4 regions of the Clostridioides sp. LIBA-6822 genome follow, and region 1 is predicted to be linked to each of the others. Evidence: riboswitches for the same ligand, from Rfam matches in the RefSeq annotation. Region 1 holds a riboswitch; each other region holds the start of a gene.
The links. A riboswitch is a leader RNA that binds a small molecule or an ion and turns the genes downstream of it on or off. The one in region 1 is predicted to bind S-adenosylmethionine.
Positions count from the first base shown of each region.

Region 2: linked by a shared signal. The riboswitch ahead of ACTG48_RS09765 (O-acetylhomoserine aminocarboxypropyltransferase/cysteine synthase family protein) and the one ahead of metK (methionine adenosyltransferase) in region 1 are both predicted to bind S-adenosylmethionine.
Region 3: linked by a shared signal. The riboswitch ahead of ACTG48_RS07905 (methionine ABC transporter ATP-binding protein) and the one ahead of metK (methionine adenosyltransferase) in region 1 are both predicted to bind S-adenosylmethionine.
Region 4: linked by a shared signal. The riboswitch ahead of ACTG48_RS08785 (MetQ/NlpA family ABC transporter substrate-binding protein) and the one ahead of metK (methionine adenosyltransferase) in region 1 are both predicted to bind S-adenosylmethionine.

Region 1 is NZ_CP196995.1:174,571-182,514, forward strand. Features, by position in the region: gene murA (UDP-N-acetylglucosamine 1-carboxyvinyltransferase) at 1-264, shown strand, start outside; gene spoIID (stage II sporulation protein D) at 351-1,415, shown strand; gene ACTG48_RS01190 (M23 family metallopeptidase) at 1,481-2,149, shown strand; gene spoIIID (sporulation transcriptional regulator SpoIIID) at 2,247-2,507, shown strand; gene mreB (rod shape-determining protein MreB) at 2,703-3,722, shown strand; gene fabZ (3-hydroxyacyl-ACP dehydratase FabZ) at 3,738-4,166, shown strand; gene yyaC (spore protease YyaC) at 4,277-4,786, opposite strand; SAM riboswitch class I at 4,975-5,078, shown strand; gene metK (methionine adenosyltransferase) at 5,215-6,408, shown strand; gene ACTG48_RS01220 (YkvI family membrane protein) at 6,727-7,824, shown strand.
Region 2 is NZ_CP196995.1:2,029,903-2,037,846, reverse strand. Features, by position in the region: gene ACTG48_RS09775 (TetR/AcrR family transcriptional regulator) at 1-148, opposite strand, end outside; gene ACTG48_RS09770 (homoserine O-succinyltransferase) at 319-1,209, opposite strand; gene ACTG48_RS09765 (O-acetylhomoserine aminocarboxypropyltransferase/cysteine synthase family protein) at 1,231-2,496, opposite strand; SAM riboswitch class I at 2,604-2,706, opposite strand; gene ACTG48_RS09760 (cation-translocating P-type ATPase) at 2,760-5,417, opposite strand; gene yaaA (peroxide stress protein YaaA) at 5,544-6,287, opposite strand; gene bcp (thioredoxin-dependent thiol peroxidase) at 6,297-6,761, opposite strand; gene ade (adenine deaminase) at 7,024-7,944, opposite strand, start outside.
Region 3 is NZ_CP196995.1:1,640,739-1,648,682, reverse strand. Features, by position in the region: gene ACTG48_RS07920 (sensor histidine kinase) at 1-1,399, opposite strand, end outside; gene ACTG48_RS07915 (MetQ/NlpA family ABC transporter substrate-binding protein) at 1,547-2,338, opposite strand; gene ACTG48_RS07910 (methionine ABC transporter permease) at 2,375-3,031, opposite strand; gene ACTG48_RS07905 (methionine ABC transporter ATP-binding protein) at 3,024-3,989, opposite strand; SAM riboswitch class I at 4,107-4,213, opposite strand; gene ACTG48_RS07900 (hypothetical protein) at 4,388-4,531, opposite strand; partial or broken gene ACTG48_RS07895 (DUF4097 family beta strand repeat-containing protein) at 4,651-4,962, shown strand; gene ACTG48_RS07890 (hypothetical protein) at 5,168-5,767, opposite strand; gene ACTG48_RS07885 (DUF3793 family protein) at 6,013-6,609, shown strand; gene ACTG48_RS07880 (NrtA/SsuA/CpmA family ABC transporter substrate-binding protein) at 6,698-7,657, opposite strand; gene ACTG48_RS07875 (ABC transporter ATP-binding protein) at 7,691-7,944, opposite strand, start outside.
Region 4 is NZ_CP196995.1:1,833,207-1,841,150, forward strand. Features, by position in the region: gene ACTG48_RS08775 (putative bifunctional diguanylate cyclase/phosphodiesterase) at 348-2,207, shown strand; gene ACTG48_RS08780 (TerD family protein) at 2,275-2,874, opposite strand; gene ACTG48_RS08785 (MetQ/NlpA family ABC transporter substrate-binding protein) at 2,977-3,774, opposite strand; SAM riboswitch class I at 3,886-3,991, opposite strand; gene lplA (lipoate--protein ligase) at 4,082-5,068, opposite strand; lysine riboswitch at 5,328-5,504, shown strand; gene ACTG48_RS08795 (Na+/H+ antiporter NhaC family protein) at 5,641-7,371, shown strand; tRNA gene ACTG48_RS08800 (tRNA-Leu) at 7,481-7,561, shown strand.

The sequences.
Region 1 (7,944 bases):
TTTATGCATGTTGCTGAGTTTAATAGAATGGGCGCTAATATAAAAATAGATGGAAGAAGTGCAGTTGTTAATGGTGTAGATGAATTGCATGGTGCAGCAGTAAATGCTACTGATTTAAGAGCAGGTGCCGCCCTTATTTTATGCGGTCTTATAGCAGAAGGAGAAACTCAAATAGGAGAAATATACCATATTCAAAGAGGTTATGTTGATATAGATAAAAAGATAACAGCATTAGGTGGTCAAATCGAAATAGTAGAAGATTAATAATTGGTTTAGAGAAGAAAGTTATAAATTAATAGGGTTGTTCATATACTTAAATACAAGGTTTTAAAAGCTAAGGAGGAGAGTATATGAAGAACCCATTGGTTGTTTTGTTAGGATTCGTGACTTGTTCTGTATTAGTTCCATCACTTATAACTTTAGTTTCTTATAAAAATGTAGAACTAACTCAAAAACCAGAGAAATCAGTATCTATAAACAAAACTATTAAAAAAAGTGATATCAAAGACGAAGGTAATAAAGAAGAAAAAAAGATAGTGAACTATGAAACTGTAAATAAAAAAACACCAATCATCAATGTGTACAATCATATAACAGGAAAAGTTGAAAAAATGGACATGGAGAATTACTTATGTGGAGTAATAGCTGGTGAGATGTCTTCAGAGTTTGACATAGAAGCGCTAAAAGCTCAAGCTGTGGCAGCTAGAACATATGTAGTATATAAGCAGGAACATGAGAAACCAAGTAAACATAAAAATGCGGTAGTATGTACTGACTACAAACACTGTCAAGAATACAAGAGTTATGATACTCTTAAAAAGTTGAATGGTGAAGAATGGATTAAGAATAAATACTCTAAAATCCAAGAAGCTGTCAGAGGAACTAAAGGACAGATAATAACTTATAGTGATAAAGCAATACTTCCTCTTTACTTTTCTACATCTTCAGGAAAAACAGAAAACAGTGAAGAAGTATTTTCTGCAAAATATCCTTATCTAAAATCTGTAGAAAGTCCTTATGATAAGTATTCTCCTAAGTTTGCATCTACACTTAAAATAAGTAATACAGACTTTGTTAAGAGTCTTAGAAGAGCATATAGCACTATTGTAATAGATACAAATAATTTAAGCAAACAAGTCTCAATAACTCAAAGAAGTGATGCAGGAACTGTAGAAAAAATAAAATTAGGAAATAAAGAGTTGACTGGAAAAGACATTAGAACTGTTTTTAAGTTAAACTCTGCCAACTTTGACATAAAATTTGGAGAAGGATACATAGATTTTGTAGTAAAAGGATATGGGCATGGTGTTGGTATGAGCCAGTGGGGAGCAGAAGGAATGGCAGAAGAAGGCTATAAATATTATGACATATTATCACATTACTACACAGATACAAAAATAAAAGATATATACTAATAATTGTATAAAATACCAAAAACACGTCAATAATCCAAATGTAGAAATATATTTGGAGGTGCAAAATGAAGAAAAAGCTGTTAGAAAAAGATGGTTTTTATTTATCTTTATTTGTATGTGTTTGTTTATTAGCAGTAGGTGGAGTTTGGTTTACAAATAATAATGTAGATAAATTAGCTTCTAATAAAGGCATGATGGAAAATGCTAATAAAGATAGTGAAGAGGAAATACATTTAATTGAAAAAGACAAGAAAGATGCTATTCCTACTGCAACAGATTCAAAACAAAACTTAGAAAAAGCTAAGTCAAAAGAAGAAAATAAGTCAAGTACAACAAAATTAAACTACATTGGAGATAAGATAATAAGAGGATATTCAGAAAAAGAACCTAGTTACTCTAAAACACTAGATGTCTGGGAAACTCATAAAGGTGTAGATGTTAGTTGTACTAAGGGTAAAGAAATAAAATCTCTATTAAACGGAATGGTAGTAGATGTATTTGATGATGAAGAATATGGAAAATCAGTAAAAATAAAAAGTGACAATAATATTGTAGTTGTATATTCAAACTTAGATGAAAATGTTAGTGTTAAAAAAGAACAGAAGGTAACAGAAGGACAATCTCTAGGTACTGTAGGAAGCACTTCTCAAGTAGAGAGTGAAGAGGGCATACATGTACACTTAGAGGCATATAACGGAGAGAAATCTATAGACCCAATGAGTCTAATTAAGTAAAAGTATAACAAGTTTAATCATATTTGGTTAAGCTTGTTATATTTTTTGGTGTTTTTACATATATATCATTAAAGCTATTATGTGAGGGGGGTAATCTTTGAGATCTCATATAGAGGAAAGGGCCATAGTGGTAGCAAAATATATACTTGAAAAAAACACTACAGTAAGACAAACCGCCAAGACATTTGGAGTAAGTAAAAGTACAATTCACAAGGATGTTACAGAAAGATTGAAGGAAATAAATCCATCCCTTGCCAAAGAAGTTAAAAGTGTGCTAGACAAGAATAAATCAGAGAGACATATTAGAGGGGGATTAGCAACTAAATTAAAGTATGAGAAGGAACATAAAAAAATGTAGGTTAAAAACCTACTTTTTTTATTGAATTAGATTATTGTAATAAATATATTAAATAATTATAAATAGCAGAATAATAATACTCTTAAAACATTTATTTTCTCTTGATTAAAGCGAGATTTTTGTATATGCTTTATTATAGGAGTATTAAAATAGACTTATAATATAATCTAATATATAAATGAAGGAGTTGAAAAAATGGCTGGAGCTGATATAGGCATAGATTTAGGTACTGCAAATGTACTTGTTTATGTTAGTGGTAAGGGAATCGTTTTAGAAGAACCATCTGTTGTAGCAATAGATAATAGGACAGATTCTGTTTTAGCTGTGGGAGAAGAAGCTAAAAAAATGATAGGAAGAACACCAAGTAATATAGTTGCTATAAGACCTTTAAGAGATGGTGTAATTTCTGATTATGATGTAACTGAAAAGATGTTAAAATCTTTTATAGATAAGATAGTTGATAAAAAAGGATTTGGAAGATTCTTCATGCCAAGGATTATGGTATGTGTACCAACGGGTGTCACAGAAGTAGAAAAAAGAGCAGTAGAGGATGCTACTAGACAAGCCGGAGCTAGAGAAGTATATATCATAGAAGAACCAATAGCAGCAGCCATAGGGGCTGGAGTAGACATATCACAGCCTAATGGGAATATGATTATAGATATTGGTGGTGGGACTGTAGACATAGCCGTAATATCTCTAGGAGGAGCTGTTGTAAGTGAATCTATAAAAGTTGGTGGGGATAGATTTGATGATTCTATAGTTAAGTATATGAAAAAACAACACAACCTTCTTATAGGAGAAAGAACAGCAGAGAAAATCAAATTTGAAATTGGTTCTGCATTTAAGAGAGAAGAAGAAAAATATATGAAGATAACAGGAAGAAACTTAATTACAGGACTTCCTAGTTCTATAACTATAAATTCAACAGAAATGCTAGAAGCTCTTAGAGAATGTGTTGAGCAAATAGTAGTTGCCACTCATGCTGTTTTAGAAAAAACACCTCCTGAGTTAGCAGCAGACATAGGAGATGTTGGTATAATAATGACTGGCGGAGGTTCATTATTATATGGATTAGATAAAATAATAGAACAGAGAACAGGGATAACTGTTACAATAGCAGAGGAGCCATTGTCTTGTGTTGCAAAAGGTACAGGAATAGCTTTGGGTTCAATAGACTTACTTGAAACAGGTGGGTCTTTTAGAAGAAAATAATTAGGAGAGTTTATAATGCTAAATATAGATGAAATAAAAAAATTAATACCACATAGATATCCATTTTTATTGGTGGACAAGATTACAGAACTAGAAGTTGGAAAAAGAGCTGTTGGTATAAAAAATGTAACAGTTAACGAGCCATTTTTTCAAGGTCACTTTCCAGAATATCCATTAATGCCAGGAGTTTTGATAGTAGAGGCTTTGGCACAAGTGTGTGGAGTTGCAATGATGTCTGTAGAGGAAAATAAAGGAAAATTAGGTGTATTTGCAGGTATAGATAAAGTTAGAATTAAGAGAGAAGTAAGACCAGGAGATACATTAACTATGGAAGTTGAAATGACAACTCTTAGAAGAAATATAGCTAAGGCAGATGCTAAAGCATATGTTGGTGAAGAGCTTGTCTGTAAAGGTGAATTAATGTTTGCTTTGGTTGAAAAGTAAAAACTAACAACATAAGAGTAAAAAGGTAGATAATTTGGAGTATTTAATCAGATACTCTAAAATATCTACCTTTTTATATAAAGAATTTTATCGGTTACTTCACATTGGACTTAGGTGGATACTAATAAAGCTAAAGCTATTGTTTCAGCTAAGTCCAATATAAAGCTAAGACGTATATTATTAAATGAAAGTCTATTGTTTTCATCAATTTTATCTACAATTCCCACTATAGAATAATTTCCTATTTGAGGTAGTTTTTTGCCAACACCTTTTCCGGGCAGGATAGGTCCTTCTCTAATTTGTATATTACCTATGTTACTCTGCGACCCCAAGCAAGCATCTATAGCCAAGAAGTTACCTTGCATATGTGTATTTTTTATAGTATCTAAAGACTCATATATGTTTAAGGCGTGAATAGGGTTATCTAGTGTACCGTAAACGGGGTATTTAAATTTACTGTTCTTAAGTATTGTTCCAACTAAAGGGCCTAAAGTATCACCTATAGCCCTGTCTGTTCCTATGCAAACAACAATCGTATTTTCATTAATTATAGTTTTTAGAACTGAACTTAGCATCTGTATAACATCATCATCGCTGTAATTTACTTTAGCTAAATACAATAGGAACACCCCCTTCAAAAAAATATATGAATAAAAAACAGTAAAAAGACCTAACTTTAAATTTCAGATAGAGATAATATTTTATTTGTCTTACAAAAAAAGGTATGGGAAAAATATGACTAAAAATCTTGACAAAATTTTAAAAAAATAGTAAGCTAGTAAAGTAAAACAAAACTTAAATCTTGATTACCTTATCAAGAGCGGCTGAGGGATAGGCCCTGTGAAGCCCAGCAACCACCCAAATGGGAAAAGGTGCTAATTCCTACAAGACAAAAGTCTTGAAAGATGAGGTCAGTTAATTAGTATACAATTACGATTATTAACCTCTTCTTATAAAGGAGAGGTTTTTTATTTTGAGTAAAATTTCTAAAATTAAAAATAAGGTAAAACCTATAATAAAAATTAAGAATGTATAAGGGGGAATAAAAATGGCAAGACATTTATTTACGTCAGAATCAGTTACAGAAGGACATCCTGATAAGATATGTGACCAAATATCAGATTCAATATTAGATGCATTATTAGAAAAAGACCCACAATCTAGAGTAGCTTGTGAAACTACAGTTACAACTGGATTAGTTTTAGTAGCAGGAGAAATAAGTACATCTGCTTATGTAGATATTCCTAAACTGGTAAGAGAAACAGTAAGAGAGATTGGATATACAAGAGCAAAATATGGATTTGACTGTGATACTTGTGCAGTTATAACTTCTATAGATGAGCAATCTGGAGATATAGCTATGGGAGTTGATGAAGGTCTAGAAAGCAAGACTGGAGAAGAGATAGAAGAAGAAATAGAAAAAGTTGGAGCTGGAGACCAAGGTATAATGTTTGGATTTGCATGCAATGAGACTCCAGAATTAATGCCACTTCCAATATCTTTGGCTCATAAATTATCAAGAAGACTTACAGAAGTTAGAAAGACAGGTTTAGTTGATTATTTAAGACCAGATGGAAAAACTCAAGTTACTGTTGAATATGAAGGAAATAAAGCTGTAAGAGTACATACAGTTCTTATATCAGCTCAACATTGTGAAACAGTATCAAATGATAAAATAAGAGAAGATATAATTAATCATGTTATTAAAGAGGTTATACCAGCTGAATTACTTGATGAAGAAACTAAAATTTATATAAATCCAACAGGAAGATTTGTTATAGGAGGACCTCAAGGAGATACAGGTCTTACAGGAAGAAAAATAATAATAGATACTTATGGTGGATATTCTAGACATGGTGGAGGAGCTTTCTCAGGAAAAGACCCTACAAAAGTTGATAGATCTGCTGCTTATGCAGCTAGATATGTTGCGAAAAATATTGTTGCAGCTGGCCTTGCAGATAAATGTGAGATAGAACTTGCATATGCTATAGGTATAGCTAGACCACTGTCTATATTTATAGATACTTTTGGGACAGGTAAAGTTTCAGAAGAAAAACTTGTTGAATTAGTAAATAAACACTTTGATTTAAGACCAGGAGCTATAATAAGAGACTTAGATTTAAGAAAGCCACTTTACAAAAAAGTTGCTGCTTATGGTCACTTTGGTAGAACTGATATAGATTTACCTTGGGAAAAAATTGACAAAGTTGAGCAATTAAGAAAAGATGCTCTAGGTGAATAATTTTTAACTAAGAGACTGTTAGAATGTAATTTTAAGATTACTTTCTAACAGTTTTTTTATTGTAGATTAAATATTTTTAATAAATGTAAATTTCTCATCATATAATAAACAAACAGTATTTAATTAGATTAGTGTATTTTGTTTTATAATATTATGGCAAATTGATACATATTATAGGATATATGTTAAAAACTGGTTAAGAATGTGTTAACTACTGTTAAATTATTAAAAATATATTGAAATATCACAATAATACGTCTAATATAATCTTAATAAACTTACACTTAAAAAATTATTTTAATTAGGGGGGAGTAATGTATGTCAGGCAAGATAAATGTTAAAACTGTTATAAGTTTTGCTGGAGCTTATGTGGCTACTGTAATAGGCTCTGGATTTGCAACTGGTCAAGAAATACTGCAATTTTTTACGTTTTATGGATATGCTGGTATTATAGGTGGAATAATATCTATGGTATTATTTTCATGGTTTGGAGCAGAAGTTATAGATAAAGGAAGAGAATTGAAGCTTAAGGAGCCAATAAAGATTTATCAAGTATACTGTGGAAAATATCTTGGCACATTCTTTGAATGGTTTGGACCACTATTTTTATTTGGAACATTAGTAATAATGATTGCAGGAGCAGGAGCTACATTATCAGAGTACTATGGATTAAATCCATATGTAGGTAGGATTGGTATGGCAATCGTTTCCCTAATAACTGTTTCTTTAGGTTTGACAAGGCTTTCTAAAATACTAGGTAATATAGGTCCTATAATAATAATATTTACACTTTTAGTAGGAGCTATTAGTTTGTGTAGTAATATTGATGCTTTACCAAATGCTGGAGCTATGGTTGATAGTCTAAACATTAAAACTGCTACATCAAGTGGGTATTTCTCAGGTGTGCTTTATACTTGTTATAATGTAATAATAGTAATAACATTCTTGACAGGAATGGGTTCTTCTGCAGTAAATAAGAAAGATGCTGTGTGGGGTGGTATAATAGGTGGAGTAGCTCTTATGGCAGCAGCTATAATGATGAATTTAGCATTACTTTCAGACATAGGAAATATATATACAAAAGAGATACCAGCACTTTATTTAGCTGATAAGATATCTCCAATAATAGGTATTTTATTCTCAGTAGTTCTTTTATTAGGAATATACACTACAGCTGTACCACTATTATGGTCAGTAACTAATAGATTTGTAGAGGATGACCATCCTAAATTTAGAATGATAACAATAGTAGTAAGTATACTAGCATGTATAGGAGGTCTATTGCCATTTGATAAGCTAGTAGGAACACTATATCCGTATACAGGTTACATGGGAATTTTGATTTTACTATGTATGCTTTATAGAAGAATTACTAAAACCAGTGGGTATAAGGAAAATAAATCTGAGATAAGTTAATATTAGAATAAATTTATGAAATTTAGTTTGTACTTTACACATGAAGTAATTAAAATAAAATAGTTATTAAAATATGGTACCTGTTTTCTAAGGTGCCATATTTTTTGGATGCACATTTTT
Region 2 (7,944 bases), 1.9 Mb from region 1:
AGTAGTAATAAAAAGTTCCCTTTGCAATTCCAATTTCATTTAAAATATCATTTATAGTAGTTTTTGAATATCCTTTAGTGCAAAAAAGCATTTCAGATGTATCTAATATTTCAGCTTTTCGTTCTTCAGGGTCTTTTACTATTCTCATATGTTTTCTCCTTTCATTAGACCGTCAGTCGGTTTAGTATTATTATATAAAACTACTACTATAATGTCAAATTTTTTAAAAATAATAAGGTATAAAGAATCATTAAGATTATCTTTATACCTATAGCTTTCTATATCTTATTTAATTAGTTTTTATATACTATCCTAAATTTATTGTAGTAGATAATTTTTTATCCAATTTCTAAACAATAACTCAGAATGTTTCTTCCATTTGACTGTTGGCTCTTTTGAAGGGTCATTATTAATATAATAGTTTTGAGGTATTGATATTTCATCGCCCCTATCTATATCTCTCTTATATTCCTTATCAAGAGTGTACTTATCGTATTCACCATGTCCCATTACAAATACATCTCTTGAATTTGTAATTATATAAGGACCAGCTTCTTTAGAATGACTTACAATACTTAATTCTTTATTATTTTTTAGAGCTTCAGTATTTATAGTAGTATGTCTTGAATGTGGAGCAAAAAATTCTTTTTCAAATCCATCTACTATTTTACTATTTTTATCTACTTTATGCTTAAATACTCCAAAACATTTTTGACTTAATGGAAGTTTTTTTACATTGTAGTATTTGTAAAGACTTGCTTGAGCCGCCCAACATATATATAATGTAGATTTAGTTTTTCTTTTAGAATAATCCATAATTTCTTCTAGTTCATTCCAATAATCAACTTCTTCAAACTCCATTTGTTCAACTGGAGCTCCTGTTATTATAAAGCCATCAAAGTACTCTTCTTTGGCTTCATCAAATGTTTTATAAAAATCCTTAACATATTCATTACATACTCTTTTACTTTCTCTTGTTGAGATTTTAATAAATTCCACAGATACATTGAATCCTGTTTTGTCTATCCTTCTAAGTAAATCTAATTCTGTATCCATCTTTATAGGCATTAAATTCAATATAGCTATCTTTGTATCTATACTTTTTTCATATTTTAATTCTTTATTAAAATCTTCTTTGTAAATTACATCTATTCCTTCATCCAATAATTTATTAATAACAGGTAATCCTTTTGGTAGTATTAAAGCCATATCTTTTCACTTCTCTTTCTCTTAGAAATTTAAAGCTTGATTTAAATCAGCTATTAAATCCTCTACATTTTCTATTCCAACGGATAATCTTATTAGTGAAGGTAATACTCCAGATGCAATCAATTGTTCTTCTGTTAATTGTCTATGAGTAGTTGAAGCTGGATGTATAACGCATGTTCTTACATCTGAAACATGTGTAACTAAAGATGCTATCTGTAATTTCTCCACAAATTTCTTGGCATTTTCTAGCCCACCTCTTACTCCAAATGATAAAACTCCACTACATCCTTTTGATAGATACTTTTTCGCATTCTCATAATACTTGTTATCTTCAAGTCCTGGATAGTTAATCCAATCTACATTTTCGTGTTTTTCTAAAAATTTGGCTATTTTAAGTGCATTTTCACTATGTCTCTCCATTCTAAGGTGAAGTGTTTCAACATTTAAATTAGTAAGATATGCATTAAATGGACTTAAACAATTTCCATAATCTCTAAGTAGTTGAACTCGTGCCTTAGTTGCATATGCAGCATTTCCAAATTTTTGAGTATAACTTATTCCATGATATGTTGGGTCTGGTTCAACCAACTCTGGAAACTTCCCATTATCCCAGTTAAAGTTTCCTCCATCTACTATAATTCCTCCAACACTTGAAGCATGGCCATCTAAATACTTTGTAGTAGAATGAGTAACTATGTTTGCTCCATATTTTAGAGGATTACAAAGCACTGGTGATGCTAGTGAATTATCGACTATAAATGGAACATTCACTCTCTTAGCTACATTTGCTATTTTTTCAAAATCTATAACTTCAAGAGTTGGATTTGCAAGTGTTTCTGCAAACACAACTTTAGTGTTTTCATTTGCAAGTGCTACTATTTCATCTTCACTTGAGTCTAAGTCAAATGATATCAAATCTATTCCAAATTTTTTAAGACTAGGTCCTAATAAATTGAATGTTCCTCCATATACTTTTGAAGAACAAAGTATACTATCTCCTGATTTACATATATTTAAAACTGCTAACATATTTGCAGATTGACCTGATGACACAGCCACAGAAGATACTCCTCCTTCTAGTAGACTTATCTTTTCTTCAAAAGCTTGAATAGTAGGATTGCTTATTCTTGAATATATATGTCCATCAACTTTTAAGTCAAATAGTTCAGCAAGTTGGTCTATACTACTATATTTAAAAGTTGTACTTTGATATAAAGGTAAAACTCTTGGTTCTCCATTTCCTGGTTTGTAATTTCCTTGCACACATATTGTCTCTTTATTATACATTTTTGTATCCCCCTTAGATTTTAGTAAAAAATTAAACTATTTATCAGATGAGATTTAAAATAAATAAAGCCTGAGTATATAACTCAGGCTCTGTATAAGCTTAATTATACTCATCTCTCAGCTTTCGCCGCAGGATTTAGCACCAATGTATATAAATATACTGGTTGCCGGGTTTCATAGGGCCAGTCCCTCCACCTCTCTGGATAAGATTTATTTAATTTTTCTATGTTTTATATCTTATATATTTTTCCTAATTTTGTCAACTATTTTTTTAAAAATTTTCTTTTAATAAATTTTCCAATCTCTACTTGAACTACAGACATTATGGCTAAACTAATTGTTATAAGCCATTCTGAACCATTTAAAATAGTTAAACTGAATGCATTTCTAAAAACAGGTACAAATAGTATTACTGCTATTAGTAACGCAGAAGTTAAAAATGAAATTAAAAGAAATGGATTCTTACCATTATTTTTGTTAAACATGGAATCTGTATTTGAACGTTGGCTAAAAGCTCTTAACATTTGTGAAAATGCTAATACACAAAATGCCATTGTTTGACCTACAGCATGGTTTTCTATATTAAGACCAATTTTATATGCTAAAATAGTCATTATTGCCACAAATATACCTTGAGTAACTACTCTTTGTATAAGGTTCTTTTCAAACAAGGTCGTTGATTTTACTGGTTGATGCTTCATTATATTTCTACTTGGTGGGTCAACTCCAAGCGCAAGGGCTGGAAGTGTAGCAGTTGCAAGGTTTACCCACAAAATATGAACTGCTAGAAGTGGAGTATCCCAATTTAATAATATTGCAACAAACAATGTAAGTATCTCTGCTATATTACCAACAAGTAAGAATTGTATAACTTTCTGTATATTTCTATATACACGTCTACCTTCTTTTATTGCATAAGCAATCGTTGTAAAGCTATCATCCATTAAAATCATATCAGAAGAATCTTTTGCAACGTCTGTACCACTTATACCCATAGCTATACCAATATCAGCAGATTTTAAGGCAGGAGAATCGTTTACTCCATCTCCAGTCATTGCTGGTACTTCTCCAATTCTTTTTAGAGATTGTATAATTCTAAGTTTATCAAATGGGGACACACGTGCAAATACTGTAGCTTTTTTAACAGCTTCATCTAGTTCATCATCACTTAAATTATCAAGTTCATCACCAGATATAACAGTATTTCCTTCATTCCATATTCCTAATTCATGAGCTATTGTTGTGGCAGTAACTTTATGGTCACCTGTTATCATTATGGTTCTTATACCTGCTTCTTTACAAGTATTTACTGCATCAATTACCTCAGTTCTTGGAGGGTCAATCATACCAACCATACCTATAAATGTCAAATCATATTCTATGTTTTCATTATCTTCTTTTGGTATAGATGAAATCTCACGCTTCGCAAAACCAAGTACACGCAATGCATCTTTAGACATAGTAAGACATAATTCGTGTATATTCTTTTTATCCACTTCGGTAATATTTCTTTCGCCTTTTGATGTTAATATTTTAGTACATAAGTCAAGAATTTCATCTACTGCACCTTTAGTATAAGCAGTAATCTTTCCATCTATATTATGAACAGTTGTCATACATTTTCTATCAGAATCAAAAGGCTGTTCAAATACACGTGGATATTCTTCTTCAAGAGCTTCTTGATCTATTCCAAATTTGTTGGCCATAAAAATTAATGCACCCTCTGTTGGGTCACCTAATATTTCATCTGTTTTATCTGGATTAATACACGCATCATTACAAAGTGCACCAGCATAAACAATTTCTTTATATACTAGTGGATGTTTTTCAGATGCAGTGTCTATTGATGTAACTTTTCCAGACTCAAAATCTCCATTTACAGCAATATGTGTAACAGTCATCTTATTTAAAGTTAATGTACCAGTTTTATCGCAACATATTACTGTAGCTCCTCCTAATGTTTCAACAGCAGGTAATTTTCTAATTAAAGCATTTCTTTTAGCCATACGTTGTACGCCTAAAGCCATTACAATAGTAGCTGTTGCAGGTAATCCCTCTGGAATAATTGATATGGCAAGGGAAATTGCAATCATAAACATTGGCAAGAGAGGTCTCTGATAAAATGCACCTATTGCAAATATAACAACGCATACAATAATACCTATGACACTTAATGTCTTTCCAACAGTATTAAGTTTACGTTTTATAGGAGTATCAAAATCATCTTGTGAATCTAAAAGATGTGCTATGTTACCCACTTCTGTATCCATACCAGTTGCAACTACAACACCTACACCTCTACCATATGTGACGATTGAGGATGTATAAGCCATATTGCTACGGTCTCCTAATACACATTCTTCAGATAAGATTGTATCTGAATCTTTTTCTGATGGAACAGATTCTCCTGTTAATGAAGCTTCTTGAATTTTTAAACTCGATGTTTCTATCAAACGAAGGTCTGCTGGGACCATCGCTCCATCCTCTAAAAAAACAATGTCTCCTACTACAAGATTACTTGCTGGAATAACACTTTCTTCACCCTCACGCATAACACGAGCTATAGGTGAATTCATATTTTTTAATGCTTCTAACGATGACTCTGCCTTTTTTTCTTGAACAATTCCAATAACTGCATTTACTGTTACAATTATTAGTATTACAAAAGCTTCTGTAAATTCTCCAAATATCAAGGATAATATGGCTGCTCCTATTAGTATTAAAACCATAGCATCTGTAATTTGACTCCAAAGCATTTGTAAAGTTGTTCTAGGTGGTTTTTTTCTCAGTTCATTTAAACCATTCTCTTTAATCCGTTTTTCCGCCTCGGTATCGGTGAGCCCCTCCTCTGATGAATCTAGACTTTCTAAAATTTCATGAGTTGCTCTTGAATGCCAAGGCATCTGTTTGTGATTTTCCATTTTGGAAGATCACTCCTTTCTTTTTTTGATTTAAGAATAATTATATTTTAAAATCAAGTTCAATTCAATACACAATAAGTATATTTTACCTAAATTTAACAATACTTTTTAATGCTTAATAAAAATCTACTCTTTTACAAATATGTACTCACCATTATCAGATAAATTTTCTTGATACTTATATCCTCCTAAATTAAATTTTTTGAGTTCTTCAGTATCTCTTACTCTGTTTTTTACAATATACTTTACCATCATCCCTCTAGCTTTCTTTGCTTGTGTAGATTCAACTTTTAATTTACCATTTTTACTTACTTTAAAAGTACATGTAATGCATGTATCACTATCTTTAATAAATTTTTCTATGGATTTACTGTATTCATTTGATGTCAAATTAACGATAGCCCTTTTTTCTTTGATTAATTGTTCATATATGCTATTTCCCCAATATTCATACAAATTCTTAAATTCACGTACCTGTAATTTTGTCTGCATTTCTAATCTATACTCATATATACTGTCATACGGTTTTATAACCCCATACAATCCACTTATGATTCGAATACAATTGTCTGCGAACTCTTCATCTTGTTTTGTAAAACTATCTGCCTCTATATTTTTATATTGAATTCCATCATAAGTTAAGATTGCAGGGCTTCCAAGTGTATCAAACTTAATATTCTCAAATCTATTTTTATTTAATATAGCTAATTTTTCATTGATTTTCATTCTGTTTTTAAAATCTTCTATGCTAAATGCCTTTATATTTTCCACTATTTCTTTTGTGTTATCTATAAAACAGGGTAAACTCAAATCTCTATCAAAGGCTTCTATATGCTTCATATTTTTAGCTGGTGATAACATTATAATCATAAATTCTTATTACTCCTGTTTTTCCAAATATTCAAGAATTTCTTGTGCATTTGTATCTGGTTTTGCTTTCTCAAAGACTTTTTCAATAATTCCATTTTCATCTATGATATAAGTTGCACGCACAACTCCCAATGCAGTTTTTCCATACATTTTTTTCTCTTTCCATACATCAAATGCTTTAATAGCAACTAAATCAGGGTCAGAAAGTAAAATAAATGGAAGTTCATGTTTTTCTGCAAATTTTTGATGTGATTTTATACTATCTTTACTTATACCAATAACTTGTACATCATCCTTTTTAAATCCATCATATGCATTTCTAAAAGCACAAGCTTGACGTGTACAACCTGGTGTATTGTCTTTAGGATAAAAATATACTACTACTTTTTTTCCCTTAAAATCAGACATACTTACTTTATTTCCATCTTTATCCTCTAATGTAAATTCTGGTGCTTTTGTTCCTATACTCAACATAAATATCTCTCCTTTTGTTTTTATTGATAATTTTATATTATATATTATTACCCTATATATCTGTACATAAATAAAATTTTTTATTTTTTATATATAAAGTCTCATCAATATATAATTTTCATAATATTTATATTCTAAAAATATACCATAAATATCTCGATTAAAGTATTTAAACTTAAAATCAGATTAACTAATCCATTAATTAAAATTGACAGTATTTAATATATATTAAATACTGTCAATTTACTACCATTTTCATAGTCTATATAAATTTAAATTCTTCAACATCAAACAAACCCAAATCAGTAAGTCTTATTTGTGGAACAACAGGAAGTGCCATAAAAGAAAGTGTAATAAAAGGGTCTACATATTTTGGAACTCCCATACTTCTTGCTATCTCCAACATATTATCAGTCGTTTCTTGCACTTCTTCAGCCTGAAGAGTACTAATTAGTCCTGCTACTTGAAGACTTAAGTGTGCAAGAACTTTTCCATTTGATACAATTACATAACCACCTTGAATATCTTTTAAATAATTTATTGCAATTATTATATCCTCATCATTATCTCCTGCAACTATTATATTATGAGAATCATGAGCCACAGTAGTAGCTATTGCTCCATTTTTTATACCAAATCCTTTTAGTGGAGCAATTGATATGTTTCCAGTCATTCTATGTCTCTCAACAACACAAAGCTTTGAATAATCTTCATTTGGAACAAAATATCCATCTACATTTGGTATAGATTCATATAATTTATTTGTCAAAATTTGATAAGGTACAATTTCCATTACATAATTTTTTGTATTTGATTTTAGCTGTATTTTCTCCTTGCTGATATCTTTAAACTTAACTGTATTAAGTAACTCTTTGTCTTTAATTTCATAATTATAATTAGAGAATATTTCTTTAGTTACTAGCTTACCATCTTTATAGACAGTATCTACTTCCATTTCATTTAAATTATTCAGCACAACAATATCAGCCTTATAACCAGCTCCTATTGCTCCAATCTTTTTTAGCCCATATACTTTTGCTGAATTATATGTTGCAATCTTTATGGCTTTGATAGGCTCCATTCCTAAATCAATTGCACATTTTATATTCCATCTTATATGACCTTGTTTTTCTATATCATCTAAATGCTTATCATCTGTACAAAACATAAATTCTTCAATTGG
Region 3 (7,944 bases), 1.5 Mb from region 1:
TTTCAGCTTTCTTTTCTTGTGTAAGATTTAATCTCTTAAATGATCTATTATCAAAGAAATCTATATTGAAAGTTTCAAAATATTGTTCTAATGTCATGCCAACTAAATCACTTGAATTACATTTAAAGCTCTTTTCATATTTCTTATTTATGCTTATTATCTTATTCTTCTTTATACCACCTTCAGCACTTCTTACAAGTATAGGAGATGGAATATTTAATATAATATTTTCATAATCTTTATTTATATGTCTTATTTCTTCATCCATTTTGATTTCATTTGTAATATCATTTAAGCTTATTAAGTAGTTACTTTCTTCTTTATTATTACTTAAACTCAATAAATAGATTTTATCATTTAATTCTACCTGCTTGTCAATTATACTTATATCATTGTCAAACTTCTTTAATTTTTTAGCTACATTTTTATCTTCTTTGACAAAAGTTAATATTTTATAAAAATTACTCATATCTTTTGAAAACTCATTTTTAAATTTATTATTTGTATAGCTTATATTAAAATCATAATCTGTTACTATCCACACATTTGGTATTGTATCAAGAGCTTGTCTCAATAACTCTTTTCTTTGGTCTATATAATTCTTTAATGTTCTTTGTATAGTCATATCTTTTTCTATTGCTAAATTTATCTTCCCTAGTTGCTCTGACTTTCTACTTAATTTTTTATTTATATAATCAAGCTCGTAATATGGATATACTATTCTATTATTGAAACTGTATACATATACATAATAAGTATGGTTACATAATAATAAATACACTACTCCTATTAACCTATCTGTATCTACTGTACTAAAACAAATTGCTATAAATCCTATAATTGTTGTAAAAAAAGCAAAATATGATAAATCTTTTATTAACTTATAGTGTTCAATTGTACTATCAAATTTATTCAATAAATATAACAAATTAAACAACGACATAGCAATATTAACTAATATAATAATCATATTCCAATTAAAATCACTAAAAATATTTCTTATAAAATAGTCTACTATGACAAAAGCACCATAAAAAATTAATACAGGGCTTATTCTCAATTTTTTTATTTTAGAAATGGTTAAATATATAAAAGTAGACATATTAATTATACTTAGATTGAGTAGCACAATTTGGAATTTTTGAAGTTTTAAATCTGCTACTCCTAAAATACTTACAAAAACTAATACGAGACATCCTATTTTTAATATATTTATAAATTCGTCTTTTTTGAAACTAGTTATATAAACTATAGAATACCCAAATATCCAAAGTAAAATTATCCTATACATATTTATAGAAACTGTATACAAATTTATATTTAAAATTGCAATAATCAAAAATACCCCATTAGCCAGTATATAGACCTTATTCTTGCTTAAAGTTCCCTTAGATTCCATATTCCCCACCACTTCTTCATTTTTATATAGTTTTACCTATAAATATGTTACCACAATTCTTCCAAAAAATTTGTCACTTTCTAGTTATAAAAAAAAATGAGTAAATATTTTTAATTTTACTCATTTTATAGATTTTGCATATTCAATTTAGAAAGCTGGCACTATACTTCCTTTATATTCATCTTGTATAAATTTCTTAACTTCTTTACTGTTCATAGCCTCTGATAAAGCTTTTATCTTATCACTATCTTTATTATTTTCTCTACAAGCTATTATATTTACATATGGAGAATCGCTTGATTCTATTACTATAGCATCTTTAGTAGGATTTAAGTTAGCTGTTAAAGCATAATTGGAATTTATAACTGCTCCATCAACATCTTTTAATACTGTTGGTAATTGTTCTGCATTCATTTCTTTTATTTGTATATTTTTAGGATTTTTAGTTATGTCTTTTTTAGTTATAAGCTCTCCATCTTTTACTTCTATTAATTTACTTTTTGCTAATAATTTAAGTGCTCTAGCTCCATTAGTTGCATCATTTGGCACAGCTATAACTGCTCCATCTTTTATTTCATCTAATGACTTAACTTTTTCTGAATAGAATCCCATTGGCTCTATGTGAACTTTAGATGTATACGTAAGTTTATATTCTTTCTCCTTCACAGTTTCTTCTAAAAATGGAATATGTTGAAAGAAGTTAGCATCCAAAGAACCTTCATCTAAAGCTGTATTTGGAAGTACATAGTCATCAAATATTTTTACTTCTAAATCATATCCTTTTTCTTTTAATAAAGGCTTTGCAACTTCCAATATCTTTGCATGTGGATTTGATGAAGCTCCTACTAGTATTTTCTTATCCTCTTTGTTTGAACAACCTACTGCTGATATTGCTATTGCTGATACCAATGCTACTGATAATAATTTTTTTAATTTCATTTTTTACTCCCCCTCTTTAAAATGTTTATGATTAAGTTATTTTAGTTTCTTGTAAGCTAGATTTCCTATACCTTGTATTATCTGAACTAATATTACAAGTGCTATTACTGTATACACCATTACTGCTGTATCAAATCTTTGATATCCATAAATAAGTGCTATATTACCTAATCCTCCAGCTCCTACTGCACCTGCCATAGCTGTATATCCAAGTATAGATATTATTGATAATGTAATTCCAGATACTATTGAAGGCATGGCTTCCTTTATCATAACTTTAAATACTATTTGTCTCTTTGTAGCTCCAAAAGATCTTGCAGCTTCTATCAATCCTTTATCAACTTCATTTAGTGAACTTTCTATAATTCTAGCGATAAATGGTGCTGCACCAATAGTTATAGGCACTATTGCAGCAGTTTCTCCTATACTTGTTCCAACGATTAATCTAGTTATTGGAATCATTGCAACTATAAGTATCATGAATGGGAAACTTCTAAATATATTTACTATAAACCCTAAAGCACTATTTATTGTGCTATTTGGTTTTAATCCATCTGGTTTTGTAACCACTAATATGATTGCTAGTATAAATCCTAATATTGTTGCCACTATAGTTGGTACTATAACCATATACAAAGTTTGTAACAATGCATTTGGAAATAGTGTTGTCAAAAAGTCGATTAAACTATTCATTTATCATTTCCTCCCATCTTATGCCCTTACTAGTTAGATATTGTTTTACTTGTTCTCCACTTTTATCTGAAACATTTATGATAAGTGAGCCTAAAATATCTTCTTTGAATTGCTCTAATTTACCGAATATTATAGAAACATCTATATTTAGTTCTCTTGCCATAGTTGTAATAATAGCTTCATTAGAAATATCTTTAGGGAATAGTATCTTTATATTTGTTCCCTTTGGTAAGATTATACTTTCTTCACCGATTAATTTTCTAAGTCCTTTAGTATTTCTTAAGAAAATTTCTTCTGTATCTCCCACCTCTAAAACTTCTCCATTTTCCATTATTGCTACTCTTCCACAAATCTGTTTTATAACTTCCATTTGATGAGTTACAACTATTATTGTTATTCCTAGTTTTTTATTTATATCTTCAAGTAATGAAAGAATTGATTTTGTAGTATTTGGGTCTAATGCTGAAGTTGCTTCGTCACAAAGAAGTACTTGTGGATTTAGTGCCAAAGCTCTAGCAATTGCAACTCTCTGTTTTTGACCACCACTTAGATTTCTAGGTTTATCATTTTTCTTTTCAGATATTCCAACTACTTCTAATAACTCTAAAACTCTTTTCTTGATTTCTGATTTTGTATATCCAAAACATTCTAATGGCAATGCTACATTATCAAATACAGTTCTTCTCTCAAGTAATGAAAAGTGTTGAAAAATCATACCTAACTCTTTTCTTAAATCTCTCATCTGCTTTTCATTTAATGACTTTACTTCCTTATCAGAAACAAGTACATTACCTTCTTGATATTCTTCCAGTCCATTTATGCATCTAAGTAGTGTTGATTTACCTGCACCACTATGACCTATTATTCCAAAAATTTCTCCAGATTCTATTTCAATATTTACATCTTTAAGCACTTGAATCTTTCCATAATACTTATTAACATTTTTTATGCTAATCATAAAATTTCCTCCCCATATATTCTGCTCAGTTTTTATGTTTATCCTAGCTTATGTCTTTTAATTTGTATCTAACAAAATAAAAGCCTGAGTATAAACTCAGGCTTAGAAAGCTATTTATACTCATCTATCAACTATATTAGTTGCAGGATTTAGCACCAATGTATATAAAATATACTGGTTGCCGGGTTTCAAAGGGCCAGTCCCTCCACCACTCTTGATAAGACGTTATTTAATTTAATTTGATTATCATTTGTTGCTATGTTATATATGATATATTCATTAATAATATTTGTCAATGAATTTATTTAAATTTCTTATTTTTTATTACTTTTAGTGAAAAATAAATATCTATTTTTTATTGATTTTATAGCTTACAAACCCCTGTATTTTCAAATGACTTAAAGACAATGATGATTACATGACTCTAACACCTTAGACTTTATTAAAGATTTAAGTTGCGCAGATTCTATTATTGTAGTATTATTTGCAAAAAACAACAAATACTCAGCTACCCAATTCAGAGTATATTTTGGTATATGCATATCTATATAACCACGATTAGACAAAACTTTTAACCCTCTTGCCAGTAAAAATTCTTTTAAACGTTCAGTGGCAATGTCACTTGTGACAAACTATATAGAAATGTTACACTTCCACTAGTGGGAATGTGGATATAAAATCTGCTGTTGATTCAGGAAATTATAAAGCCAATAATTATGGGAATTTAAATATCCAATATACTAAAATAGCTAATAATCTTTCATTCTTTAATAAAAATGACAACATTAATATTATACTTCCTAAAAATTTAGAGTTCGAATTTGTAGCAAAAACAAAAAATAGCTTAATTCTAATCAATTTTCAAAAATATATTATTATTGAGAAAAAGACAGTAAAATGTAGAATTGGTAGGCATCCTAATATAGAAATTAATGTTGAAAGCAATATTGGAAATATTAAGGTTACAAAATGATAGTGATTATATTTTATGATGAAAAATATCAATGTCTTCTTAGATATCGTACCAATTTGCTAATATTATTGAGGAATTAAGATATTCGACTTAATTATTGTATTGGATTTTGATATAAAAAAATGCGAAGCCCAAGAAAGATAATATCTTCAGGGCTTCTATATGTTTTAAAACTTTTTCATTTTCTAATTAGGTATTTGTTATATTATTTTTTATTATTTCCTGTTATTCCTAGTCTATCATTCATATCTTTTATCATTTTTCTAAAACCACTACCTATATCATTTCCAACATCTTCTGTTCCATGAACTAGTTTCATAAAGTCATTTTGACCTTTTTTCATATCTTCATCAGATACATTGTCTAATTTTTTTATTCTTTCATCTATATCTTTTACTAATCTTTCACCTTCAGTTATTAATTCATCATTCATTTTCTTTAATTCTGTATCTTCTGTTTTACCATCTTTTTTAAGAGATGTTACAAATGATTGTATTTTATCTCTACTATCTTTGTACGCAGCCTTTACATCATTTAAGTATTTTTCATTTCCTGGATATTCTTTATCCTTAAACTGATTGTTTATGCTTTCTGGAGTATCATAAATAGAGTATCTATTTAAACCTGCTATATAATCGTTATAACTTGTTGAATAATAATTCATATAACCTTCATTGTTATTTACTGATTCATTGGGATTTTTTCCTGCATTCTCACTTGGTTCTTCTGTTTTTTTAGTACATGCAGTCATTCCTATAGCTAATACTAACGCTAGTCCTACAAATAAAGTTCTTTTTAATTTCATTTTTATTATCCTCCTAGATGTTTTGTATTACAAAAAAATTTAATATATTTCTTTCTTAATTTAGTATTTCTATATTTTTATTTTTTATTTACTAAAATTAAACAAGTTATAATTTATTTTTTTGGAAATTATAATAAATAAGCAATTAAATGAAAAAAATATAATTTTATTGTTGATATTGATTATCATTCATAGTATAATTTAATTAATTGATATTAATTTTCATTTGAAGGAGGTTATCTTTTATGTCTTGTTGTAATTCACAATTTTGTTGTAAAAATAAAATTGAATCATCATATATAAAATGGCTTTTAGAAGTTTTAGGTCCAGTTTTTTTAGGTTCTAAACCTGCTGAAATAATAAATATTTCATTTACTGATGTAAATAGAGAGGAAAAGATTAGTGACATTTACAAATATCTATACAAATGTAAAAAAATAGATTTTATAGTTATTGATAAAAAGAAAAAAGGATTAAAAATCTTATTTGTAAACAAAAATGCATTATCAGAAAGATTAAAATGTAAAAAAACAGTAAATTTTTTAAAATTTCTAGGATATAAACAAAATACGAATGTCAATGCCTATTTGGAGCATTTAGTAAATAAACTTAATGGTGATACTTTCCCTGATGAAATAGGAATTTTTTTAGGATATCCTCTTAAAGATGTAATTGGCTTTATGGGATATAGTAATTATGAGGTTTCTATGATTAAATATTGGAAAGTTTATGGAGATACAAAACAATCAGAATACACGTATTCTAAATTTTTACTTCATCGTAAGAAAATGAGAAAATTACTAGACTACATAAGTGTAGATAAAATAGTAAGTTGTTTTTAATTGTATTTTTATATATGACAATAAAAAATACACCCTTTTACTATGCTGTTTCCATAATAAATAAGGGTGTATTTTTTACTTCAATATTCTAATTTTGATTGTACAACATATCTTTAATATTTATTTTCTTTTCTTGCATTCCATTAGACATTAAGAATTCTTGTGTATCTTCTAACTCTTTTATATCTTTATCTGTTATTTTAGAACTAAAATTATACCAAGAATACATTTCTTTTGTTTCATCTAAAGATAATCCAACTTCTTTAGATACAACATCCATTACTTTGTCCTTATTTTCATCCATATATTTTAAAGTATCTTCATGAACTTTCATAAATCTTTTTACTAGTTCAGGATATTTTTCAGCAAAATCATCACTTACAGCAGTAACTATTATTCCACTAACTAATCCTTCTCCATTTACAATCATCTTAGCACCTGAATTTATTGTTTTTAATGCAGTTGGACCTGCAAGCATAGCTACATCAGCACTTTTACTTTCTAATGCAGAAGCAGCACCAGGAATATCCATATTTACATATTCAACATCGTCTATAGTGTAACCTTCCTTAGCAAGTGCAGCAATTAATAATTGATGAAGTATAGTGCCCTTTGGTCCTACTATTTTTTTGCCTTTTAAATCCTTTATAGATTTAATATTTTCGTTATTAGTTATAAGCATATATCCTTTTGGTGATCTACTATAAATATTTGTAATTTTAAGACCAACATCATTTGAAGCAGCTATTATTGCAGATGTTCCTCCTAAAGCATGTAAAAAGTCTATCTCCCCTGCAGCTAGTGCCTGAGTTTGCTCTGGTCCTGTTGTTAATTCATGAAAATTAACTTTTATATTGTCCTTTTTAAATTCTTTTCCAAATAAGTCATCCTTTTTTTCCAGTATACTAGGAACATTAAGTGGTGATTTTACATAAGTCAGATTTATTTCCTTTGGTAAACTAGCTTCTTTTTTTGCAGGTGCATCTTTGTCCTCATCTTTTGTTGAGCATCCTACAGTACCAACCAACACCATTACTAAAGATGTCATTACTGCTAAAATTTTTTTATTTCTTTTAATCAATTAAAACTCCCCCAATTCCCTTAATATTTCTTTTTTTAAGCTTATATAATAGCTTTTAGTTAAATCTCTATTATATTCATCTTCGACACTAAACTGTTTAATCCCTTTATTTTTACTAAAAACAATTATTTTCTTTGCTATTTCCATAGCTTCTTCGATATTGTGAGTTACAAATACTACACCTTTTTTAGTATTTTCATGGATATTTATAACTTCTTTCTGCATTTTTCTTCTTGTAAAGTAATCTAGTGCCG
Region 4 (7,944 bases), 1.7 Mb from region 1:
AATAAAATACAAAGTTATACTAGACAAAAAGAATAATTTTTAAATATAATTGAATTATATAGATATATAGGTTGTCGCAATTATATAATTTTAAGCAGAGTTTTATAACTAAAAGTAATATAAACTGTATCTAAAAAAAGAGTGATTTCTATAAAAACGTTTTTGTAAATAGATATAATACTAAAAATAAACTATGTAAAATAAGCATTTCTATATCTTAATTGTATAGAAATTTTTATTGGAATTTCATGCTTCTTATTTGAAAAAATGATTATACACAACTTTGTTGAGTTGATTATAAAGAATATCTAATACATGAAAAACTACATAGAGGATAGGGGTATTTTATGAAGAGAGTTTTGAGGGTAACTATCTTAGTCTTATTTATTTTATTAATTTCTATAAGCTCCATTTCGATTAAATTGATTCGTAATATTGCGGACTATGGAAAACTAATTAATTATGTTGGTATCGTCCGTGGAGCGAGTCAACGTTTAAGCAAATTAGAGATGGACAATCAACCAAATGATGAGTTAATCGACTATATAGATGGAATTTTACATGAATTAATTACAGGGGATGGAAAGTACGGTTTGGTAGTTACCGATTGCAAAACATATAACGATTATTTATTTTTACTAGAAAAAAAGTGGAAAGATTTAAATAGTGAAATAGAAAAAGTAAGAATGAATGAAGAAAACAATCATTTATTAGACACAAGTGAAGACTTTTTTTATCTTGCAAATAATACAGTGTTTGAAATAGAAAATTTTTCTAAAGAGAAAAGTGATTATCTAATGACTTTAATAATCATTATATCTATTATAGGTATGTTAGCATGGATTATATTGATTATACAATACAATAGAAAATTGATTAGTTTGGAAAAATTAAATGTAGATTTAAAAAACATTGCGTATAAAGATGAGCTCACAGGAGCAAATACTATAGAAAAGTTTAAGCTAGATGCAAATCAAAATATTTATAAGTATAAAGACAAGAAATTTGCTGTATTCTATATTGATTTTGAAAATTTTAAATACATTAATGACATATTTGGATATGATTATGGTGATATGATATTAAAACGATATGCTAATCTTATGATGAATGATATTGGAAAATATGAGATATTTGCAAGGGAAATTGCAGATAGATTTATTGCTTTAAGGTGCTATGTGGATAAGGCAGACTTAGTGATACGACAACGAGTTGTAGATGAGAAACTGATTAATATTACGAACGAAATTAAAAACAAATATAACATTACGATTGTCAGTGGAATTTGTTGTATTGAAGATGTAATTGAAAAACTAAACATAGATGATTTAATAAATAGAGCAAACTTTGCACAAAAAACTGTTAAAAATAAACCAGGTACTAATTATGCTTTTTACAATGAAAATATTCGTAAAAAAATGATTGAAGAAAATACAATCAAAAGTAGAATACATGAAGCCATTGAAAATAAAGAATTTATAGTTTATTTTCAACCCAAAGTTAATTTACATAATCAAAAGATAGATTGTGCAGAAGCTTTAGTACGTTGGTTGACTCCAGATAAAGGTATCATATCTCCTGCAATATTTATTCCAATACTGGAAAAGGATTTTTTTATTGGTTTGGTAGACAAGTATGTTTTTGAAGAAGTTTGTAGATGGATTAGAAAGAGATTAGATGAAAATAAACCATTTGTTCAAATATCAGTTAATGTTTCTAGAATACAGTTTTATAATGCCAAATTTGTGGAAACTTATTCAGAGATAAAAAAGAAATATAATATACCTCAAAACACTATAGAAATTGAATTTACTGAGAGTGTTGCTTTTGAGAATCAAGAACACTTTTTGGAAATTATACATGACTTACATAAAAATGGATTTACTTGCTCTTTAGATGATTTTGGAAAAGGGTATTCATCTTTGGGTGTCTTAAAAGATTTACCATTTGATGTTTTAAAACTTGATTCTATGTTTTTTAATGCTAGCTTAGACAAAGATAAAGAAAAAACAGTAATAAAAAATATTATACATATGCTAAAAGAATTGAATATTACAACAGTTGCAGAAGGTATTGAATGTAAGGAACAAGTTGAATTTCTAAAAGATGTTGGATGTGATTTAGTACAGGGATTTGTATTTTATAGACCAATGCCCATGTTAGAATTTGAAGAAATATTGGATAAAGAATTTATTCATAATAGTTAGAAAGTAAATAATTATAAAAAAAAGAGACTGTGAGTGAATTTACTCATAGTCTCTTGATAATATGTACTTATTTTCTTCCTGCAACCCATTTTAAGCCCCAATGAAACTCATTGTCCATTTCTTTATGGCCTTTAAAGTATTTAATGACTTTTTCAACACTGAATGTCTCATCATTTACATTTTCTATCAATGCTATTGAACACATGTTATAGCCATTTTTATGTTCATCAAGTTTAACAACTAAATCTGAATCTTGTTTTTGTTTGATTGTTACAATTCCATCAGCCTCAGACCAATTAGCTACACCTTCATAGATAAAAGCATAAATAAGTATTCTCTTTATTTCTTTTATTTTATTACCATTTATTCTTATATTTTCTCCTTGTGTATTGCTACCTGTTCTGTCATCTCCATCTAATTGAGCAAAAGGGGGATTCTCTAAACTACCAAAAGAATTACCTAATGCTTGTACAGCACCTTTTACACCATTTTTCATTTCAAACAGGCAACCTAAATCTAAATCTATATTACTGCTTTTTAGAGAGCCAAAAAAACCTTTTTTTTGTATTTTTTGATTCCAATTTAAATTAACTAAGATTTCACCTAAATCACTATTTTCTTTTTTTGTAAGGTTTATTTTTTGTCCCTTTTTTAATTCTATAGCCATAGTAATCTTCCTCCATAAACATAGATTTACTTAAATGGTAGCACTTAACAAGTCAATATTCAACAAGATTAGAATAATAATATTAAAATTATACTAAATATACTAGAAAACAGGAATTACAATTCCTTTGTATTTCTCTTCAATTATACTTCTTGCTTTATCTGATGTAAGAACATCTTGTAGAACTTTAATTTTTTCACTATCTTTATCTTCAGTTCTAAATGCCAAAAGATTTGCATACTCATCATTTATAGGAGCTGTATAAAGTCCATTTTTCTTAGCATCAAGACCAGCAGGTACTGCGTATGTAGTATCTATAAATGCAGCAGTTACGTCTGGAAGAGAAGATGGAATCTGAGCAATATCCAATTCTTTAAATTGTATGCCTTTTGGATTTTCGATTATATCTTTAGGACTAACTAGTCCATCATCTTTAGGTAAAGTTAAAAGCCCAATACTTTCAAGATATCTAAGGTCTTTAGAACAAGAAGATGGATTGTTGCTTATTGCAATTGTATCTCCTTTCTTAAATTCATCAATAGATTTTATCTTGTAAGAGTAAAGTATTGCTGGGCATACATATAGTTTTTTTCCAGCCATTATTTTATATCCTTTAGCTTTGACAGCCTCTTTTAGATAAGGTTCATGTTGGAATAGATTTGCATCAATTTCTCCATTATTTAAAGCTTCGTTTGGAAGTATGTAATCATCAAAATTCTTAATTTCTAAGGTATAACCTTTTTCTTCGATAAGTGGCTTTAATTCTTCTAATAATTCTCCACCTGGTACTAAAGTAGCACCAACAACAATTTTTTTGTCATCGTTAGCTTTAGAGCATCCAACTATAGATAAAGTGAAAACTAGACATAATAATAAACTTAATAATTTTTTGAATTTCATATAAATTCCCTCCTGAATATGATTGATTAGTTAAAAATAAAATACCCTCTTTTATCACACTGCAAAATAAAATAAGCCTGAGTTTAAACTCAGGCTTTAAAAGCTAATTTAGACTCATCTTTCAGTATAATACTGCAGGATTTAGCACCAATGTATATAAAAATATACTGGTTGCTGGGTTTCATAGGGCCAGTCCCTTCACCACTCTGGATAAGAAGTATCAATTTTTAATTATGTTATAAATATTATCATGATTTTTTATATATGTAAACACAATTTTATAAATATTTTAAAATCTTTAGTATTTCTATTTAACACCTAAGATTCCAGAAACTAAAATATCAGTATCAGCACCTAAGAAATAATCATTTATTTCAATTGAATTTAAAACATTTCTTAAAGCATTTTCTTCATGCTTTGTGCCAACAAGTTTGTCTTCCACAAATGAAACATCACGTTTTCCAAAAAAATCTCCAAAAAATTTTATAGTTGTTATTATGCCTTTATCAACATTTAGATTAAACTCAACATTTCCACCAGAATATTTTAACTCATTTGAAAGAGTATATTTTGGTGAATTACCAAAGTTCCAATCCCAAGTTTCATATTTTAATTTAGTAAGTTTTTCTATTTGTTCTATGTCATACTTACTTAAACAATAATTAGTATTATCAATATTAGTTTTAGATAAATAATCCATAATTGCATCTTTAAATTCCAGTATATCCATTTTAGATTTTAGATGTTCACTTATATTAGTTACACGAGATTTTACAGATTTTATTCCCTTTCCTTCAAATTTTATAGGCTTTACTTTTAAAGCTTTTGAAAGGTCGTTTATCTCAGATGAAAATAACAACGTACCATGGTGCATTACCTTGTTTTTGTAGTTGTACTGGGCATTTCCAGAAAATTTCTTACCATCTATAAGAAGGTCATTTCTTCCAGAAAATTCAGCGTTGACATCTAATGTTTTAAGCAAGTCTATTATTGGTTGAGTGAATCTTCTGAAATCACTAAAGCTATTATTATTGCAAGCTATGAATGTAAAATTTATATTTCCTAAATCGTGAAATACAGCTCCACCACCAGATTGTCTCCTAACGACAGGTATAGAATTTTCTTTTATATATTCTAAATTTATTTCAGAAAGTGTATTTTGATTTTTTCCAACAATTATAGAAGGTTCATTCCTCCATAAAATAAATAAGTCTTCGTCAAGATTTTTAAGAAGATACTCTTCCATTGCTAAATTGAAGTAAGGGTTTGTCTTTTCATTGTAAATTAATAACATTAAAGTAATTCCTCCATATAAATGATAAAATTTTTTTGTTGGTCTTAGTACAATTAATTTTATAATTCGACAATAACTTGAAAAGTCCTTTAAATTAGAAGTTTTAAACAAGAAGATAATCGTGTATTAATAGAAGTGCCCATTAAACAAAATCATAATAAAATGGAATTTAATGTAAAAAATAAAAAGGATTTTTAAAAACTACCTTGCAAAGTTTAAATAAATAATATATACTCAAAATATACTTAATAAAAGTGAATAGAAGGGTAGAGGCGCAATAATCTATCAGTACTAATAATGAGTTAAGCACAGAGATTTATTAGGAAAGGAGATATTGCCGAAGTTTTATAATCGATGCTTTAAGATTATATTGCTGGGGGTACATAGAAAATATGTACAACTGTCACAGGTTTATTTGTGGTGAGCTATCATTTAAGGAATTATATTATACTTATTTTAATATTGTTGATGTATTGTAATTTTTAAGCCTTGAGTGTTTAGCACTTAAGGCTTTTTTAGTTTTATCAAATACCCTGTACAATTCACAAAACTAAAAAGAGAGGGAGATTTATATGAGAAATAAAAAAATTAATATTATTTTTCTGACGACAATTATGTTCATAATGTCAACAGTAATGGTTTTTGCGGAGGAAGATATAGACACTATTGCACTAGCTAATGCAGAAAAATTTGGAATTTTAACTTTAATACCACCATTAGTTGCTATAATACTTGCATTTATAACTAAAAACGTAATAATTTCCTTACTTATAGGAATTCTTTCTGGTAGTTTTATAATTAAAGCTAGTGGTATAAATGTGTTTGCCACACTTATACAATCATTTTTAGATTTAGTGGACAGAGCTTTGGTATCGCTATCAGACCCATGGAATGCAGGAATAATACTACAAGTTCTAGCAATTGGAGGAGTAATAAATCTTGTTGCTAAAATGGGAGGAGCTAAGGCTATAGCTGAAGCACTTGCCAAAAGAGCGAAATCAGCAAAAGGTACACAACTTATAACATGGTTTTTGGGTCTTTTAGTATTCTTTGATGATTATGCTAATTCATTAATAGTAGGTCCTATGATGAGACCTGTTGCAGATAAAATGAAAATATCAAGAGAAAAATTAGCCTTTATAATAGATGCTACAGCAGCACCAGTTGCTGGATTAGCCATAATATCTACATGGATAGGTCTTGAAGTTGGTTTAATACATGATGCTTTTGAAAGTATAAGTGTGGATGTTGATGCATTTGGTATATTTTTAAATACAATACCATTTAGATTTTATAATATATTAATATTAGCGTTTATTGTAATATCAGCATTATTATTAAAAGAATTTGGGCCAATGAGAAAGGCTGAGATAAAATCTAGAAGTAGAAAAGTTGGTACAGACCTTGATGAAGGCGTAGAAGAATTAGATGATTTAGCTCCAAAAAATGGAGTGAAATTGAGTGTGTGGAATGCTATAATTCCAATTGGAACATTAATAATAGTTGCTTTAGCATCATTCTATTATAGTGGATATACATCTATAATGGAAGGTGAAGATAAAGCTCTAATACAACTATTTACAAATTCACCATATTCTTTTGGGGCAATAAAAGAAGCATTTAGTGCATCTGATGCATCTAGAGCATTATTCCAATCTGCACTTGTTGCAAGTTTAGTTGCTATTATAATGGCTGTAGTAAAAAAGATTTTTACAGTATCAGAAGCAATTGATGTCTGGATAGATGGAATGAAAAGTTTAGTAATTACTGGTGTAATATTAATACTTGCATGGTCATTGAGTTCAGTAATAAAAGAATTAGGTACAGCTAAATTTTTAATACACTTATTATCAGGCTCACTACCTCCATTCTTATTGCCAAGCTTAATATTTGGTTTAGGAGCAATAATATCTTTTGCTACTGGAACAGCTTATGGAACTATGGGTATACTTATGCCACTTGCAATACCACTAGCATACTCATTAAACCCTGATATGTCCTATGTAATAGTAAGTACAAGTGCAGTTTTAACAGGTGCAATATTTGGAGACCATTGTTCTCCAATTTCAGATACAACAATACTTTCTTCAATGGGAGCTGGTTGTAATCACATAGACCACGTTAATACTCAAATGCCATACGCTATATTTACAGCAATAATCACTATTGTATTTGGATATATACCAGCTGGATTTGGATTACCAATATATATAGTATTACCAGTGGCTATAGCTGCGATATTTGTGGGTATTCAAATAATTGGTAAGAAAGTTGATGAAGCAGAGATAGAACTTGCAGAATAAGGATATAAATAAATTTCACCTTTTATTATCATTGTTTTGTTAGTTTTTAGATAATTTTAAAAAGTTATTGAAAATAATAGCGAAATATAGTAAAATAAAAGAGTGATAAGCGGATGTGGCGGAATTGGCAGACGCACTAGACTTAGGATCTAGCGCCATTGGCGTGGGGGTTCGACTCCCTTCATCCGCACTCTACAGTGCTTAGTTGTGCTGAAAAAAAAACTGGGGTTGCTGGCTTTCGGAGTGGGCTATCCCGTTTTTATTTTTTGAGAAATAAACCAAAATACAATATGAATATATTTCTAAAGATATTTTCTAATAAATATACAAAAGCACATTAAGTGCTTTTTTTGTTGTCTGAAAATGTGTTTACATATAAATTTTAAGACATTTGTTAAGAATATAAAATCTATAATAACGTATTTCTAATAAACAATTTAAAGTCACAATATAATCTGTTTTTTATAAACTTATAAAAAATATATCTGTTTAATAAGTTTAATTTTATTTAAAAATGCTCTATTTCAAAATCTTATTTTTCACAAAGATAAAATTGCAAACGATTCTATTGTG